One region of the Dyadobacter sp. OTU695 genome, then DNA from elsewhere that is predicted to be linked to it. Evidence: riboswitches for the same ligand, from Rfam matches in the RefSeq annotation. Region 1 holds a riboswitch; each other region holds the start of a gene.
What was found. Region 1 has a riboswitch for cobalamin ahead of AAHB90_RS09390 (TonB-dependent receptor plug domain-containing protein). Riboswitches for the same ligand answer to the same signal wherever they lie in the genome.
Positions count from the first base shown of each region.

Region 2: it holds a riboswitch for cobalamin, as region 1 does, so the genes downstream of both, AAHB90_RS23090 (hypothetical protein) here and AAHB90_RS09390 (TonB-dependent receptor plug domain-containing protein) in region 1, are expected to answer to the same signal.
Region 3: it holds a riboswitch for cobalamin, as region 1 does, so the genes downstream of both, AAHB90_RS23230 (TonB-dependent receptor) here and AAHB90_RS09390 (TonB-dependent receptor plug domain-containing protein) in region 1, are expected to answer to the same signal.

Region 1 covers NZ_JASATN010000003.1:306,750-311,793, forward strand. The annotation lists gene AAHB90_RS09380 (tetratricopeptide repeat protein) at 1-520, shown strand, start outside; gene AAHB90_RS09385 (DUF5074 domain-containing protein) at 572-1,648, opposite strand; gene AAHB90_RS09390 (TonB-dependent receptor plug domain-containing protein) at 1,659-3,593, opposite strand; cobalamin riboswitch at 3,629-3,830, opposite strand; gene AAHB90_RS09395 (DMT family transporter) at 3,895-4,815, shown strand; gene AAHB90_RS09400 (glyoxalase superfamily protein) at 4,812-5,044, opposite strand, start outside.
Region 2 covers NZ_JASATN010000014.1:42,368-47,411, forward strand. The annotation lists gene cobN (cobaltochelatase subunit CobN) at 1-740, opposite strand, end outside; gene AAHB90_RS23085 (cobyrinate a,c-diamide synthase) at 737-2,125, opposite strand; gene AAHB90_RS23090 (hypothetical protein) at 2,289-2,489, opposite strand; cobalamin riboswitch at 2,818-3,037, opposite strand; cobalamin riboswitch at 3,113-3,373, shown strand; gene AAHB90_RS23095 (hypothetical protein) at 3,477-4,136, shown strand; gene AAHB90_RS23100 (TonB-dependent receptor plug domain-containing protein) at 4,140-5,044, shown strand, end outside.
Region 3 covers NZ_JASATN010000014.1:78,069-83,112, reverse strand. The annotation lists gene AAHB90_RS23240 (alkaline phosphatase family protein) at 1-904, shown strand, start outside; gene AAHB90_RS23235 (winged helix-turn-helix domain-containing protein) at 925-1,269, opposite strand; cobalamin riboswitch at 1,362-1,626, shown strand; gene AAHB90_RS23230 (TonB-dependent receptor) at 1,653-3,806, shown strand; gene AAHB90_RS23225 (TonB-dependent receptor) at 4,108-5,044, opposite strand, start outside.

The DNA.
Region 1 (5,044 bases):
ATCGTTTTCCAGCCGTGCAGAGGCCAGCAGCTTTTTCGCGACCCGCGCCTGGGAATATTTGCAGGAAGGTTCTCTGGACACAGCCTGCTACCGCTTCAATCTCGCCCAATTGTTGAACGACAAGAATGTGGAGGCTTACTGGGGGCTTGGAGTTGTATCGTACCAGCGCGAAAACTGGGTGGACGCCAAAAGAATGCTGAGCAAGGGCGTAAGCCTGCAAGGAGACAATGTACCGCTGCTGGTGGATTTATCGACGGTTGAACTCAAACTGTACGCGATTACCAGCCGCAAAGAGGAGTTGGATGAGGCGGCTGAATTGCTGAAACGTGCGGTTTCCATTGATTCTACCTACGCGCTCGGCCAATACAATCTGGCATTACTGCATTATAATCTCAACGAGCTCGACAAGTCGTGGGATCATTTGCACAAGGGGCGAACGCTGGATTTCAACCAGCTGAATCTCGACTTCGTAGAACTTCTAAAAGCCAAGTTGCCCGATCCGCAAGGATTTTTTAAATAGGGCTGGCGGTTAAAAAAATGAAAGTCTCCCAAGCGGGAGACTTTTTTTATGTCATTGGAAGAAGAAGCCTGTCGGCGCGATGCCTACCTTGATCGAATCCACCACGCTCCCATCTGCGCGGTAGCGCACTGCGTAGCCTGCCTGCGTGTACGATGGGCTCACGCCTGCGTAAAGCAATCCCTGCGACGGATCGACCGCAAGACCGACGAATGGACGCGGGATAAGAGGCGTTACCATGGCGATCTGCGTATCGGAAATGGAGAACTTATAGGTGGCGCCATGCTCTTTAAAAGCATCATCGTACCACGAAAGCACGAAGAAAATTGACTTCAGGTCATTGCTGAATGTAAAATTACCTGGTGTTTTACTACCGCCGGTAGCGATAGCCAGCGTTGCTTCGGTTGCATTGGTTTCGGTATTAATGCGCAGCATCTTATCGCCGGTATTTACCCATAATTTCCCGTTAGCATCGATGCCCACGGGGTTGGCACTGCCTGATGTGGCAATCGGAGATGTAGATTCATCGGAAGTCGTATTGATAATCGCCAGCTTGCTTCCGGCACCCCATTGGGTAGTTCCAACGTAAAGTTTGCCATTAGCGTAGACCAGGTTTTCTGGTCCGTCGGCCACATTAATCTTTTTAGTAACCTTTTTGGTAGTAAGGTCGATAACCGCAATGTAGCCGGTCGAATACTTGGCAACGTCGGTTCCCCAGCACGAAACATATGCCTTTCTGCCGACGATCACTACTTCGCGGGGATTCTCGATATCCGGTGCGCCGATCGAACCTTCATCTTTGAAAGTGTAGCGCTCTACGAACTGCACCTTATCCTGGCCCGCCGCTGAGTTATCGACGAGGATAATGCCTTGTTCTTCGGAGGCCGCGTAATCCTGCACGCCGCCCTTCAACGCCGTTCCATTTGCTATGGCAAAAATGTCGGCGGTAGCAGTGGTGTTTTCCCGTGCGAAATAGGAAATCGCACCGTTGTTCTGGGAGAAATTACCCTCATTCATTACAAAAACACCACTCACATAATCGCCCTTCGGAGCTGGGTCGCTTTGGTTACAGGACCATACCGCAAGGGTTGAAAAGGCTATTGCTAATGAACTGGCTAACTGTTTTTTCATTTTCATTGATTTATTGAGAATCGTAACTAAAGGTTAAACTTAATGCAAAACTTCTTCCCGGCATCGCATTATTTCTGACATTTAAATAAAACGTGTCGGTGACATTACGTACCTGCCCCTGTAAAACCAACCTGAATTTGTCGAGCGTAAAGGTCGTCGCAGCAAGCAGGTTCACCAGGCCATATCCATCGAGGAACTGTGAATTGTCGAAAGTTGTATAGCGCTTGCCAGCCGCCTGCAACTGGCCTGTAACCCTCATGGCTTTGAATTGGACGAATGCATTGGCATTGGCTGAATGCTCCGGTACAAATACCAGCTGCTTACCCACGATATCCTGCGAATAATTATCATAGGCTTTTTCCTGGCCGCTTCTATTGAATGCGTAACCGGCATCCAGTCCGGTTTGCCAGGAGCCACTTTGGCGGTGATAATTTAACTGCAATTCGATTCCCCTCGCCAGCACCTGTTGCAGGTTTTCCACGCGGTAGTTTCTGGAAGGGTTCCAGTAAGTCCAGTCTTTGATGCGGTTGTGATAAAAAGTCGCTGAGGTACGCAGTGTGCCGCCAAATGCCGCTTTGAATGTCTGTTCGAGGGCAAGCTCTTTGTTCCAGCCTGTTTCGGGACGGATCTCAGGATTCCCAAGGTCCTTCCAGTAACGTTCGTTCAAAGTAGGAACACGGTAACTCCGGCCATAAGAGCCTTTCAGCAAAAGGTTGTAAAGTGTTTTTTGAATTAAACGGTATTCCAAACCAATGGATGGCGTGAATGGCGGATTGAAGCCGGTAACGAGCCCTTGCCTGAGATTAACGGATGCCGTCACCCGATCCGCCGGTTGCCAGCGGGTCAGCAAGAAAAAATCAGTGCGATTCTCGGTCGCGGGCGACTGTGCGTACCCGGGCACACGCGAGCGGTAATGCGTCCATTCTCCCCCGGTTTTGACCGAAACAGGATTAACATTGCTTCCAAGATTTAATGTAAAGTCCTTTTCGATTCTTGAAGAAAACTTATCAGTTACCGAATGGTCGGGACGGGCGAGGTCGCCTTTGGCATAATCGATGATGTCGCGTACCCAGGCTGTGCGGAGCGTGAGCGTCCGAACCTGATAGCGGACCATGGTGCGGTATGCCGTGGTTCGGGTCATTTCGCGGCCTTGCTCATCGTCAGGGGTGAGCGTTAGTTTGTTGTCGGTAAGCCAGACATGTGCAGAGATTTCCTCGTCGCTCCGTGAATGTAAAAACAGGTCCTGCACAATGCCTTTTTGAAAAGTTTCGGTAGGCAGAAGCGTATAGGTATTCCGGACCGGTTTTGGGTATTCGTTGTTCATTCTGCCATCGTAAAGCGCCGTTTTGCCCGAAAATGCCCATTGGCTGTTCACCGGCCAGGCATACCGGACGTCGGTTTGAGTCTGGGGATTGTTAAACGTATCCTGTTGCCTGCCAACAGACACATGAAATGGCTTTTCAGATGCGCGGCTGCCCAGCAAAATACTACCACCCACGGCATCGGAACCGACAATACTTGCCGCTGAGCCGTACTGTACCGAAAGCTGATCAAAACCAGCCACGGGGATCGTCGAAAAATCTGTCTGCCCGAGGGTAGGGGCATTGATATTGAGTCCGTTCCAAAGAACTGCCGTATGGTTTGCGGAGGTGCCGCGGAAGGATGCCGTACTCAGCTGGCCGGGCCCGTAGTTTTTAAATGCAACTGGCGTGTAAGCGGATAAAACGTCGCCGATATTTTGAAACCGTACCTGAGCAAGCGAGGCGGAATCGATGCGCTGGATTTTGAGGCCGCTCATGAATTTTTCCGGTACAAATGCTCTTACCGTAACGGGATCAAGTTCAATGGAGTCTCTTTGTGCATAACCGGGCAACGCCAGTGCAAAACTTGCCCATAATATCCAGTAACACACAAATCTCCGGTCGGTAATCACTCTAAATCGCAATGATGGCGGCGATCTTCCGTCTTTCCTCCGAAAACGATCCGATCAAATGCTCTGGCAGGTCTCCTGGCTCGTCTTTCGCGTCCGGAGCCTTCCCGTCGCAGGACAGTGGCATGAAGAATCGGACGCGTATTGGCAGACTTACAGTTGCGGGGACAGCTTCCGGCTTTCGCGGAATTCCCTATTAAGCCTAATCGCTGGATAGAAGCAGCTTATGGCACCAAGCAGGAGCAAAGTTAGGCATTTCCGCCGACTTTCGGTTGTGTGGGATAACCGCTATCTTTGTGGCAAATTCCGATTGCCGTTGGCCGCTTCTACCGAAAATTTTTCGAACTCATCTTCTCTGAAAGGCATCTACCTTATGCTGGGAGCTGCATTTTTCTTCTCGCTCACATCGGCGATTTCGAAATGGCTCGGCAGGGACTTTCACATTGTTCAGCTGGTTTTTTTCAGGAATATTGTCGGGGTAGTATTTATCATCAGCAGTATCTGGCGACGGCCGCTGAGGCAGGAGGGTGGGAAGCTGGGACTACTCATTTTCAGGGGCGTAGTGGGTACTTTGTCACTTTATATGCTTTTTTACGCGATCCAGACCCTCGGGCTCGGGCGCGCATCGACATACCAATATACCTATCCTATATTTCTCGCACTTTTCTCCTGGCTGCTTATCGGCGAAACGCTCAACGGAAAGGAATGGATGGCAATATTCGTCGGTTTTACGGGTATTTTGTTCGTCTTCCGGCCTGATCTGTCGTCTTCCCTGCGGGACAATGCGTTGGGATTGGGGAATGCGTTGCTGACAGCCGTCTCCTACCTCTCGATCCGTCAGCTCGGCGTCGTGTACGATACCCGGGCGATTATCCTTTCATTTATGCTCAGCGGCATTGTTATGCCTATTTTGTCGATGCTGGTCGGGACTTACTACCCCATGGAACACCTCGATTTTCTGATAGGGACATTCAAATGGCCGCAGAATGCCTATCAATGGCTTGGTTTCCTCGCATTGGGGCTTACTGCGCTCCTGGGACAAAGAATGCTGACACAGTCGTTCACGTTCGATAAGGCCGGGCGCGTCGCTGCGGTGGGTTATTCCAATATCCTTTTTTCGGTGCTAATCGGGTTTTTAATGGGAGAAGCTATTCCTTCCCTGTCGATGCTGACGGGCATGTTACTGATCATCGCGGGCGGCATTATGGTGTCCCTGGCTAAAATCAAAAGAGCTTAAAGCCGCTCGTTAAACGCCAGCCGGTTCATAAACGGGTCGATTACCGTGACCGAAATGGCATCCCAGGGTTCCTGTTCAAGGCCGGGGCGGTTGTATTTGTATTGTTTTTCGTTTAGCTCTCTGTGGAAATCCCGCACGCCGGTGCATTCGATGAATATTTTAGCGCCGGGAGTACTGTCGCCATGGTGTTCCGACAAGTGAAGTGTAAGGCCGCCGCGCGAAATTTGCA
Region 2 (5,044 bases), on a different contig from region 1:
GCCGCAAAATCAGGGTTTAACTCACCTGTTCCGCTCACAACGATCAGATGCTGGCCCTGCTGCCCGGCCAGTTTCACCAGTTCATTGAATCCCGGAATACCACTTAACCTGCCATGAATGCGGATGATAATGATCTTCGCCTCTGCGATTTCCCTTTGCAAAAGCTGTTGCATCTGTTCTTCGCTTTTGATGGCCATCAGGCTGATGCCCGTCGTTTTGGGAAAATCTTCCGGCAGGAGCTGCATGGCACGATCGAGCGTGAGCAGGTCCGTGTCCGCGTGTGTGAGGAACACAATGCCGTCGGTCGGGATGGCCGTTTGCCCGAGTTCTGTCGATTGCTCCGAGCCTTTCCAGGTGTAAAATTGAAATACATATTCGGCCAGATCCGAAGGCGGCACAAGGTACCTGTCGGCCTTGACCATGCTTTCGATATAGTCAAAAATGGCAACGATCTGCCAATCGTAGTTAATGGAATGAAACCATACCGAATGTCCATCGAACAGCAACGTTACCACGTTAGCAAGTGTACACGGGCCCAGGCAACCACCTTTGGTCATATGCACCACATTCCGCAACTTCCGGCGCAGCCACTCGTTTTTGTACAATTCCACCGGGATGGGCGCGTATCCACGATCGACGCGACCGCAGCAGCATGCATTATAGCAATAGGAAAGATGCCCGCGCCGCTGCACGAGATTAATGGCCTTTCCGTCGGACCGGGTAATGCGCTGGCGTTTCATAGGTGGCTGTCGGCTGTCGGCACTCGGCTTTCGGCACTCTTGTTGGTTTCGTTGATGAGGTGTTGAATAAATCCGGGCTTATCGGCCCAGTAAAAGTGTATGTAGGAGGCAAACGTATTGTGCATCCTAAAAAACTGCGTATCGACCGGAATACCCTTCGCATTGGTGATCCGGGCAAACCCGTTTTGCAGAGAATCATCTTTCAAAGTGGAATAATGGAATTCGTGGCCTTTGATTTCCAACCCGTCCCAATGCATTACCCGGTAGCCTAGCGTCATTTTTGAGCTTTGGAGCGTTGTAGCCAGATCGAGCACTCCCGCCATATTAAAAGCATTGCCCAGGCTGTCGGTGATCTCCCTGCCCAGGTACATCAGCCCCCCACATTCGGCGTAGGCCAATCCTCCGTTTGCGCAGTACTGCCGGATGCTGTCGAGCATCGTCTGATTTTCCGACAATTGCCTGGCAAACAATTCAGGATAACCGCCCGGCAGGTAAAGAAGGTCGGTTTCAGGTAAAACACTATCATGCAAGGGACTAAACCATTGAATACCTCCATAGGCACGCAGGGATTCGACATTTTGCTCGTACAAAAAGGAAAATGCCTCGTCTCGCGCTATCGTAATGCGCAGGTTTTGCGGTTTATTATTTGTTTTGGGTAAATGATTTTGCCGACTTAAAACACCCTCATTTTCAAGCTCTTCACTCACAGAAGTAATTTCCAATAGCCGGTCCAGGTTTACAGTTCGCGGAATAGTTTCTGCCAGCCTATTGATAATCTGTTCATAATCCGTTTCCCCGGAAATGTGCAATCCCAAATGCCGGGACGGGATGTGTAGTGCTTCATTTTTGGGCAAATAACCCAAAGCCTCCACGCCCGCATCGGCGCATGCATCCTGCAAAAACCGGTAATGCGATTCGGTATTCACGAAATTGAAAATCGCCCCCACGACGCGGATGCCGGGATAAAAATTTTTCAAACCATAAATCAACGGCGCCGCCGAATAGGCCATGGATTGCGCATTCATCACCAGCACGACCGGAATATCGAGCAATGCCGCGATCTCCGCACTACTACCCTTCATCCTATCAGCCCCGTCGAATAATCCCATCACACCCTCGGTCACGCTCACATCCGCCTGCGACGCATAATGGGCATACACATGGCGCATATGCGCTTCCGAAGCCATAAAAGTATCCAGGTTTAATCCCGGCCGACCTGCCGCAGTGCTATGGTGGATCGTATCGATATAATCCGGCCCGCATTTGAAAGCCTGCACCCCAAGCCCCCGCTCCCGCAACGCGCGCAACAATGCCAAGGTCACGGTAGTTTTGCCCGAATTGCTCGACGGCGCTGAGATCAGGAAACTGGATTTTGGATTATTCATTGGGCAGCTTTGTTCCGGGTAAGTATTTTCCTTTGAGTTAAATCCTTATTTTTTTGATTATGGGGAAAACCAAAACACTTAAAACCAACTACGCACTTCCCGGTCAACCGATGACCGACGAGGAAGTAAAAAGTATGGTCCAAGAAGCTCAACAAGGTAAATTTCATTCTATGCAGGATTTAAAACAGAAAATCGCTGAATGGAAGTCGAAATTCGCCCGGTAGTCATTGGCGATCTGGCCGTTGAAAGCCTGGAAAACATTTACGCTTACGGCCTCGAAACTTTCTCCTATTCTTCCGCGACAGTCTTCATAGAGGAACTTTACAATCGGATCAACCAGCGTTCTTCCGAATATCTCCATCATCCTATTTGTCGTTTTATTCCAACTAAAACTGGTATATACTGAAACCTGCAACACGGCAAATATCTGGTCATCTACCATATCAAGCCGGAACGCATCGAAGTCCTAAACATCATCCACAGCAGTCGCAGCCCTTCGAGGATCAAGGCTGTCAGAAAAATTAGGATTTGACGTGCGATGACAGATCGTTAAAATAATCAGCAGAAAAAAGAAAGGCATTCCCAGGCAGCAATGCCACCGGGCGATCGTCGGAGCGCCGATGCGTCGGACCGCCGATGCGGGTGAAAACCCGACGAATATCCAAACCAGACCCTGCTTCATACCGCGAAAGCATTGTCAACAAGGAAAGGTCAGGTGCTCTGGCTTAGTTCAATGACTGAATGACCGAATGACTGAATGACTGAATATTTTCTATTCAGTCATTCGGTCATCCCATCATCGCACCGGCGACCCGGTCAATCATTATCCTCACAGTTGCGCGACAGCTCGTGATTCTCACACGATTCCCCTGGAATGCGTTGGTACGCAATCCCTTTTCCTGTTGGAGAAGTATGTTAAAGAACTTATTGTGCCGTAAAGTTAGCGGTATTCGGCTATTTTTCTGGTTTATCTCCGACAAAAACACATAGCTTTGCACATTCATTGGTTTACGCCTCCGGGCGTGATTAAAAGGGAATCCGGTTTAAATCCGGAGCAGTACCCGCTGCTGTAAGTTCAAAAAGATACTCTTGTAAGATGTCACTGGGATCGAATTTTGAATGACTGAATGACTGAATGATTGAATAAAAAATATTCGGTCATTCAGTCATTCAATCATTCAATCATTACTCCCGGGAAGGCGCAAGAGCTGAACGAGCCAGAAGACCTGCCATTGAATCATCCGGTTTTGCTTTCGGGAAGAAAGGCAAGAGGAAACGGCAGGTTGCGTCGCAGCCGCGCTACTCCCTGCATTCTCCCATAAGTTATTTTTTTATTTATGCGGAAATCCAAATGATTCATTATCTGCTTATTGACTCCCTACTCCTTGGCGTGCAACATTCCTTTGAACCCGACCATATGGCCGCGGTTTCGGTTCTGGCCACGGAAGAAAACAAAAATCCTGATCGGCGGCGACCGGCGCTCCGGCGCCCGGCGCTCCGATGGAAACTCATCTGGCGATCGTCGCACTGGGCGCTGGGCCATTCGTTTACATTGATTTTGTTCGCTATTCTCGTGCTCTTGCTCAAATCGACGACGTCGCTGCATATCGCCGACCGCGTCGAGTTGCTGGTCGGCCCGCTGATGATCTGGCTGGGAGTGCTGGCGATCCGGCGAAATTTCAAAACTGAGACGCCTGCCGCAATACCTGCGGAACGTAAAGTCAGCAGGTCATTCTGGGTAGGAATGGTACATGGCCTCGCAGGCACGGGCGGGGCATGCACGGTGGCGCTCACGCTCGCCGCGCGCGACGCGATGACCGCCGTATGGATCATCATTTTGCAAAGCGTCGGCATTATTCTCTCCATGTCGGCCTACGGCTATTTCTTTGCCTTTTCCGTCGGCCGTTTTGCCGGAAAACGTGAGCGTTTTCTGATGATCGTCAACTATCTGGTCGGCGCATTCTCAATCCTGATCGGCATGATAACCCTTTTTGAATCATTTCAATTTTAACCAATGCATATCCAGTTTTACCAAACCGCCCGCACTTTCGCCAGCGGGACAATTCTCTCAATTTTAGGAATTTCAGCCGCCTTCGCACAAGAAAGCATCCCCGACTCCTCGAACCGGAAACTGCTCGATCCGGTGGTCGTAACAGCTACCCGTTTTGACACCAAAAAGGAAAAGATTGCTCAAAAGCTGGACATTATTTCCAAAGAAGATATTCAAATGACACCGTCTGCGGACCTGACCGACATTGTCAGGAAAACGGCGGCTGTGGATGTAATCCAGTACCCCAACTTGTCTTCGGGCATCGGTATCAGGGGTTTCCGCCCGCAATTTTCGGGTTTAAACCAGAGGACACTACTGCTCATCGACGGACGTCCTGCCGGCGCTACCAACCTTTCGCAGATCAATTTAAATGGCATTGAAAGAATTGAAGTTCTGAAAGGGCCGGCATCGTCGCTGTATGGCTCACAAGCGATGGGCGGCGTGATCAACGTTATTACCCAGCGTTCCAAAGGTACGCCCACAGGAAATGCATTTCTGGAATATGGCAGTTTTAAAACATTGCAGGCAGGGCTCAATACCGGTGGAAATATTACCCCGAAACTGGATTATGATTTGTCATTCAGCTATCTCGAAAGGTCCAAAGATTACAAAATCGGAGAAGACAATTGGCTACGCAATGCTTTGGGCTACAAACATGGCCAGAAGAACTACGCTGACCGTCCCGTGACAAAAACCGATGAAACAACTGGTGACGGTTCACGGCGGCCATTCACCAAGTTGCATTACTTCTCGGGTGCACTGAGGCTGGGTTATCAGATCAGTGAGCACTGGCGTGTGGACGTGCGCGGAGAGCAATTCCAGGCGAGGGATGTGGAATCACCCGGTGAGCTCTCGTCGGGAAGTACGGA
Region 3 (5,044 bases), on a different contig from region 1:
CGGACTGGTTAAAAACGGTCCGCTTGTGAGCGCGATCTGGTTTTCGGATCCCGACGGCGCGGCGCATGAGCACGGCATCGGCTCGGAGCAGGCCGTGAAAGCGATCAAATACGTGGACGGCCAGTTTGGAAGAATCATGGAAGCACTACGGACGAAGGGTTCCGGGGAGCGGTATAATGTCATCATTTCCACCGATCACGGCTTCGTAACGCATACTGCCAAGCCCGGACTCGTCGATTTTCTGATTAAAGAAGGTTTGAAAAAGGACAAAGAATCAGACGATGTGGTGGTGGCGGAGGGAGCGATCTATGTCAAAAATCACGACGTAAAAACGATCGAATCTATTGTCGCTGCATTGCATAAGCAGGAGTGGGTAGGGGCGGTTTTTACCAGACCGGCAAAGGAAGGCAACGCGCAGGGAGCAGTAAAAGGAACGCTTTCCTTAGATCTGATCCATTATAACCACTCCAAACGCGCCGGAGATATTCTGGTGGCACCAAACTGGAACGACTCGAAAAACGACAAAGGCTACGCTGGTACTGATTTCTCGGGTGGTGTGGCGGGGCATGGCGGTTCGAGCCCTTATGAAATCAATATTGCACTACTGGCTTCCGGGCCGGATTTTAAAGAAGGCTTCACAACCGAATTGCCGACGTCCAACATTGACATCGTTCCGACGATCCTGCATATTTATAACCTGCCCAAACCGGCCACAATGGATGGCCGGGTAGTGACCGAGCTTTTGAAAAAGTCTCAAAAAACAAATGGTACTTTCCAAAAACTGCTCCTGAAAACGGAAGCATCTTACCCCTGGGGCACTTATAAACTCTCGGCTGAGACCTCCGTTTTAGGTGGGCGTTCCTATTTCAATTATACTAAAACAGAAAGAATGCCGGCCCGCTGACCCGACCTTGACAAGCTGCGTCAGACGAGTGACAAAAGCTCCTGCTCTTCTGCCAATGCTGCAAGCAGTTTATCGTTCAGCCGTTTGTAGGCGGCCATTACGTTCCGGGCGGTGTCGGTGAGCACTGTCCCGCCGCCTTTGGTGCCTCCTTTCTGGGTGACTACGTAAGGCCCCTTGCCCAGCGTATTGAGCGCATCGACCATCGCCCATGCCTTTTTGTAAGAAAGGCCCATTTCCTTGGCAGCCTGCGCGATCGAGCCGGTTTCGGCGATGCGTTCCAGCAACTCGTAGCGCCCGGGGCCAAAAAATTTGACCTCGTCCACAAACACCCAATGACGGAGCCGTATATCGACGTGTCTTTCCATGTGACAGTTTTTTGAAATGACTATTTTTCCCGTTTTAATGCCGCAAACTATGACTAAATCGTAACTTTGCGGCCCAAAAAAGTTCTTTAATTTATTTTCCACCAGGAAAAGGTTTTACGTTCTGTGAATTAATAGGGAATCGTGTGCAAATCACGAACTGTCGCGCAACTGTAAGTAACGAATGCAGTTTATGCCAGATTGATGTCCACTGGAAATTGAGTTTTGAATGACTGAATGATTGAATGATTGAATAAATACACTATGCAATCATTCAGTCATTCAATCATTCAAAATTAACCCGGGAAGGACGGCGTAAATGTTACAAGTCAGGAGACCTGCCTTTTTCGGATCATTACTCACCTTAAACGGTTAAAAGTATGTTCATGTTTAAGACCCGCTGCCCGCGGTATGGCAGAGTCGGGGAGGCTTCTCTTTGTGCCCTGCTGGCAGTGGTACTGTTATCTCCCAGGAGCAGTGTGTTAGCGCAAACCGCGTCCGACAGCATTGCCAAAACCCATCATTTGTCTGAAATAACAGTTTCAGGCGCACACCGCAATGCATTTTCGTCGGTTAATAAAATCGATGTCCCATTACGGGATATGCCGCTTACCACCTCGGCCGTTTCGGCCCGCACCATCGAGCAGCGAGGCATCGACGATTTGCAGGAAGCCATGAAGAACACCACCGGCGTGCGTGCTAACAATACTTATGGCGGTTTTCAGCATTTCACGATCCGTGGTTTTTCCAATTTTGTACTGATGGTCGATGGCGTCCGCGATGAGCGGCATAACATTTCCACCAGCGCGCCGAATACCAATCTGGCGAATGTCGAAAGCATAGAAGTGCTGAAAGGCCCTGCCTCGGTACTTTTCGGGCATTCGGCTTTGGGAGGAATCATTAATATTGCCCGGAAACGACCGTCTGCGGATTTTAAGGCCGATTTTTCGGCAGCTTATGGCAGTTTTAATACCCGGCGCATGCGCGCAGGCGCGGGAGGTCCTGTCAACGACAAACTGCGGTACCGCGTCGATTTCGGAATGTCGGATACGGGCGGTTACCGTCATTCAGGGTCGAATACCAACAATGGTTACCTCGCATTGGAATACACGCCCACCGGTCGCGACCTGTTTTACCTGACCGTCGGTGCCAACAAGGACATTTACGACACCGATACCGGGCTGCCGATGCTCGAAGGCAGCGAGCTCGCCCCGGGTATGGACCGAGATACGCGTTACAACGACCCCTCCGATTTTCTGAAACATACGCGTTATGATTACCAGTTGAAATATGTGCACCGTTTCAACTCCGGTCTGACGCTTTCAGACCAGCTTTCGTATTATGCCGACAATATCAACTATTTTTCAACCGAAGAACTGTCGTTCAATGCCACCCTCGATTCGCTGAACCGCTCTTTCCCATTCTATTTCAATCACCTCACGAAACCCCTGCAAAACCAGCTGGAACTGACCTTTGAGTTTGATACGAAAGGCATTTCGCATAAACTCCTGGCCGGGTATTCGCTGAGCATTCTCGATCGCAAAACCTACAATGGCGACGTTTTCGGGCCGGGGAAGAATGCGACGGTTTCAATTCGTAACCCTGTTTTGAACCAGGGTTATATTGACTTCAAAGACACATACTACCGTGCTACAATGGAGAATGTGCACGGTATTTATGTACAGGACTGGATTAAGATCAGTGAGAAACTGAAAGGTTTGGTAGGTTTGCGTTACGATAATTTCCGTGGTACCTATTTCACTGATCAGGTCGGTGCCGACCGTAAGGTGACATCCAAGGGCCTCGAATCCAGAATCTCCAAATCCGCATTGACATACCGGGCAGGTTTGGTGTACCAGCCTCTGGAAGTATTGTCTGTCTACGGCTCCTATTCGACCTATTTCAAACCTGCCCGCCGGGTGGCGCCGAACGGCGAAACGTTCGATCCTGAAACGGGGTACCAGGGGGAAGTTGGTTCAAGGTTGGAAATGAATAAAAAGTGGGTGGCTAGCCTGGCCTTTTACTATATGCGTAAAAACAATCAGCTGGAAGCAATGCCGGGTGGAATTTACAAGCGGATCGGTTCGGCGGAATCGAAAGGGTTTGAGGCTGAAATGAAGGGTTCTGTGGCTCCCGGACTTGATGTGACGGCTGGTTATACTTTCTCGAAAGCGGAATATCTGCCTTATAATGGTGTGGAGCTCAACCCAGTTGCCGGAAAACGTGTGGCGTTTGCCCCGGAAAATATGGTGAATGTGTGGCTGAACTATGAGGGGCAGAATGGCACATTGAAAGGCGCCAGCATTGGTGCGGGTGTCAATTACATGGGCGAAACCTTTACCAACAGTGCCAATACCTTCGTGATGGCGGCTTATACCGTGGCCGATCTTGCAGTAGGATATCGGGTTGGCCGCATCGGAATGCGGCTGAATGTTAACAACCTGTTCAATGAGCATTATTATGCCAATGCGATTTACGCTAACCAGTTTTCACCTGGTGCTACGCGGAATTTTCTGGTTAGTTTGAGATATAGCCTGTGATTCGATACCACGAAGGCGCTACACCGCCGGAGGGGGACTAAAAAAAACTGCTTCGAAATATTTATTGTTAGTATTATAGAATTAATTTTACGATTTGTGAGGCGAAAAAATTGTGCGCTCACAGCCTGGAGAACAGTTTCGGGACCATAACTGCATTAATTCCAGCGATCTAAGACAAGAATAATAAGCCGATAAACGAACAGTAGTGTAAAAGCGTGTCATGGGCTGCCATAACACGCTTTTTGTTGTTTATCACCCGCTTTTTTTGCGAAAAGCAGCAAGGAACTTCGTATGCTGGCGGTTAAACTCCGAATTTCCGCAGGTTATACACCAGACTGAGCAGGAAATATCGCTTCAATACCCTGCTGCGGACATCTTCAATATAGGCATCACCGGTATTCCTGACCAGGCTGCGGTTCTGGTTGAGGAGGTCGAAAACCTGCAATCGTACCTCGGCTTGCCGCGTGCGAAGAAACTGTTTGGCAACCGAAGCATTCCAGAGCAGGAATCGCTGGTTATATCCTTCGGCCCGGCCGGTGTTGCCGGTATAGGTAAGATCCGACGCGAGCACCAGGTTTCCCGGGAGCTGCCAATGCACATCGCCCGTGGCGTATTGCGACCAGTACTGCATATTTTGTTGGGACAAAAGCGAGTACCGCGCCTGCTGGTAGGTAATGCGCGCGCTCAGGCCATAGTCGATCCGGCCATTGTAATCGGATTGCAGGCGTATGCCTTGCCCGATCGAGGTCGACGTCGTTACATTGTCCGACGCATTGATCATGTTCGTATTGCGGGCCAGGCTTCCCTGTGTGCTCAGGTTGACCGATAGCCCCAGAGGTTCGATCTTTTTGCTAAGCGCGACAAATCCGGTTCCCGATAAGAATCCCCCCGTATTGATCGGCGTGTTGACTTGTACGCCCGACGCATCGGTGCGCGTGGATGTTCCAATGCGGTTGTTGCTTTGGTTGAAGCTCCCGAAAACAAACAGGTTATCCGTCCCGCTCTGGCCCGACGCGCTGAATGTAAGGGTAATATTGTGATAGAACTCAGGCCGCAATGCCGGGTTGCCAATGCTGATATTGAGTGGATTGGAGTTGTCGGCAATGGGTAGCAGCTGTGTAATGCCGGGCGATACGACGCGCGTCCGGTATTGAAGCCGCAGGTTCTTTTTACCCCGGAATGTATAGGAAAAAAGGGCATTAGGCATGAAATAGGCATATTCGGACCGGTAGCCAACC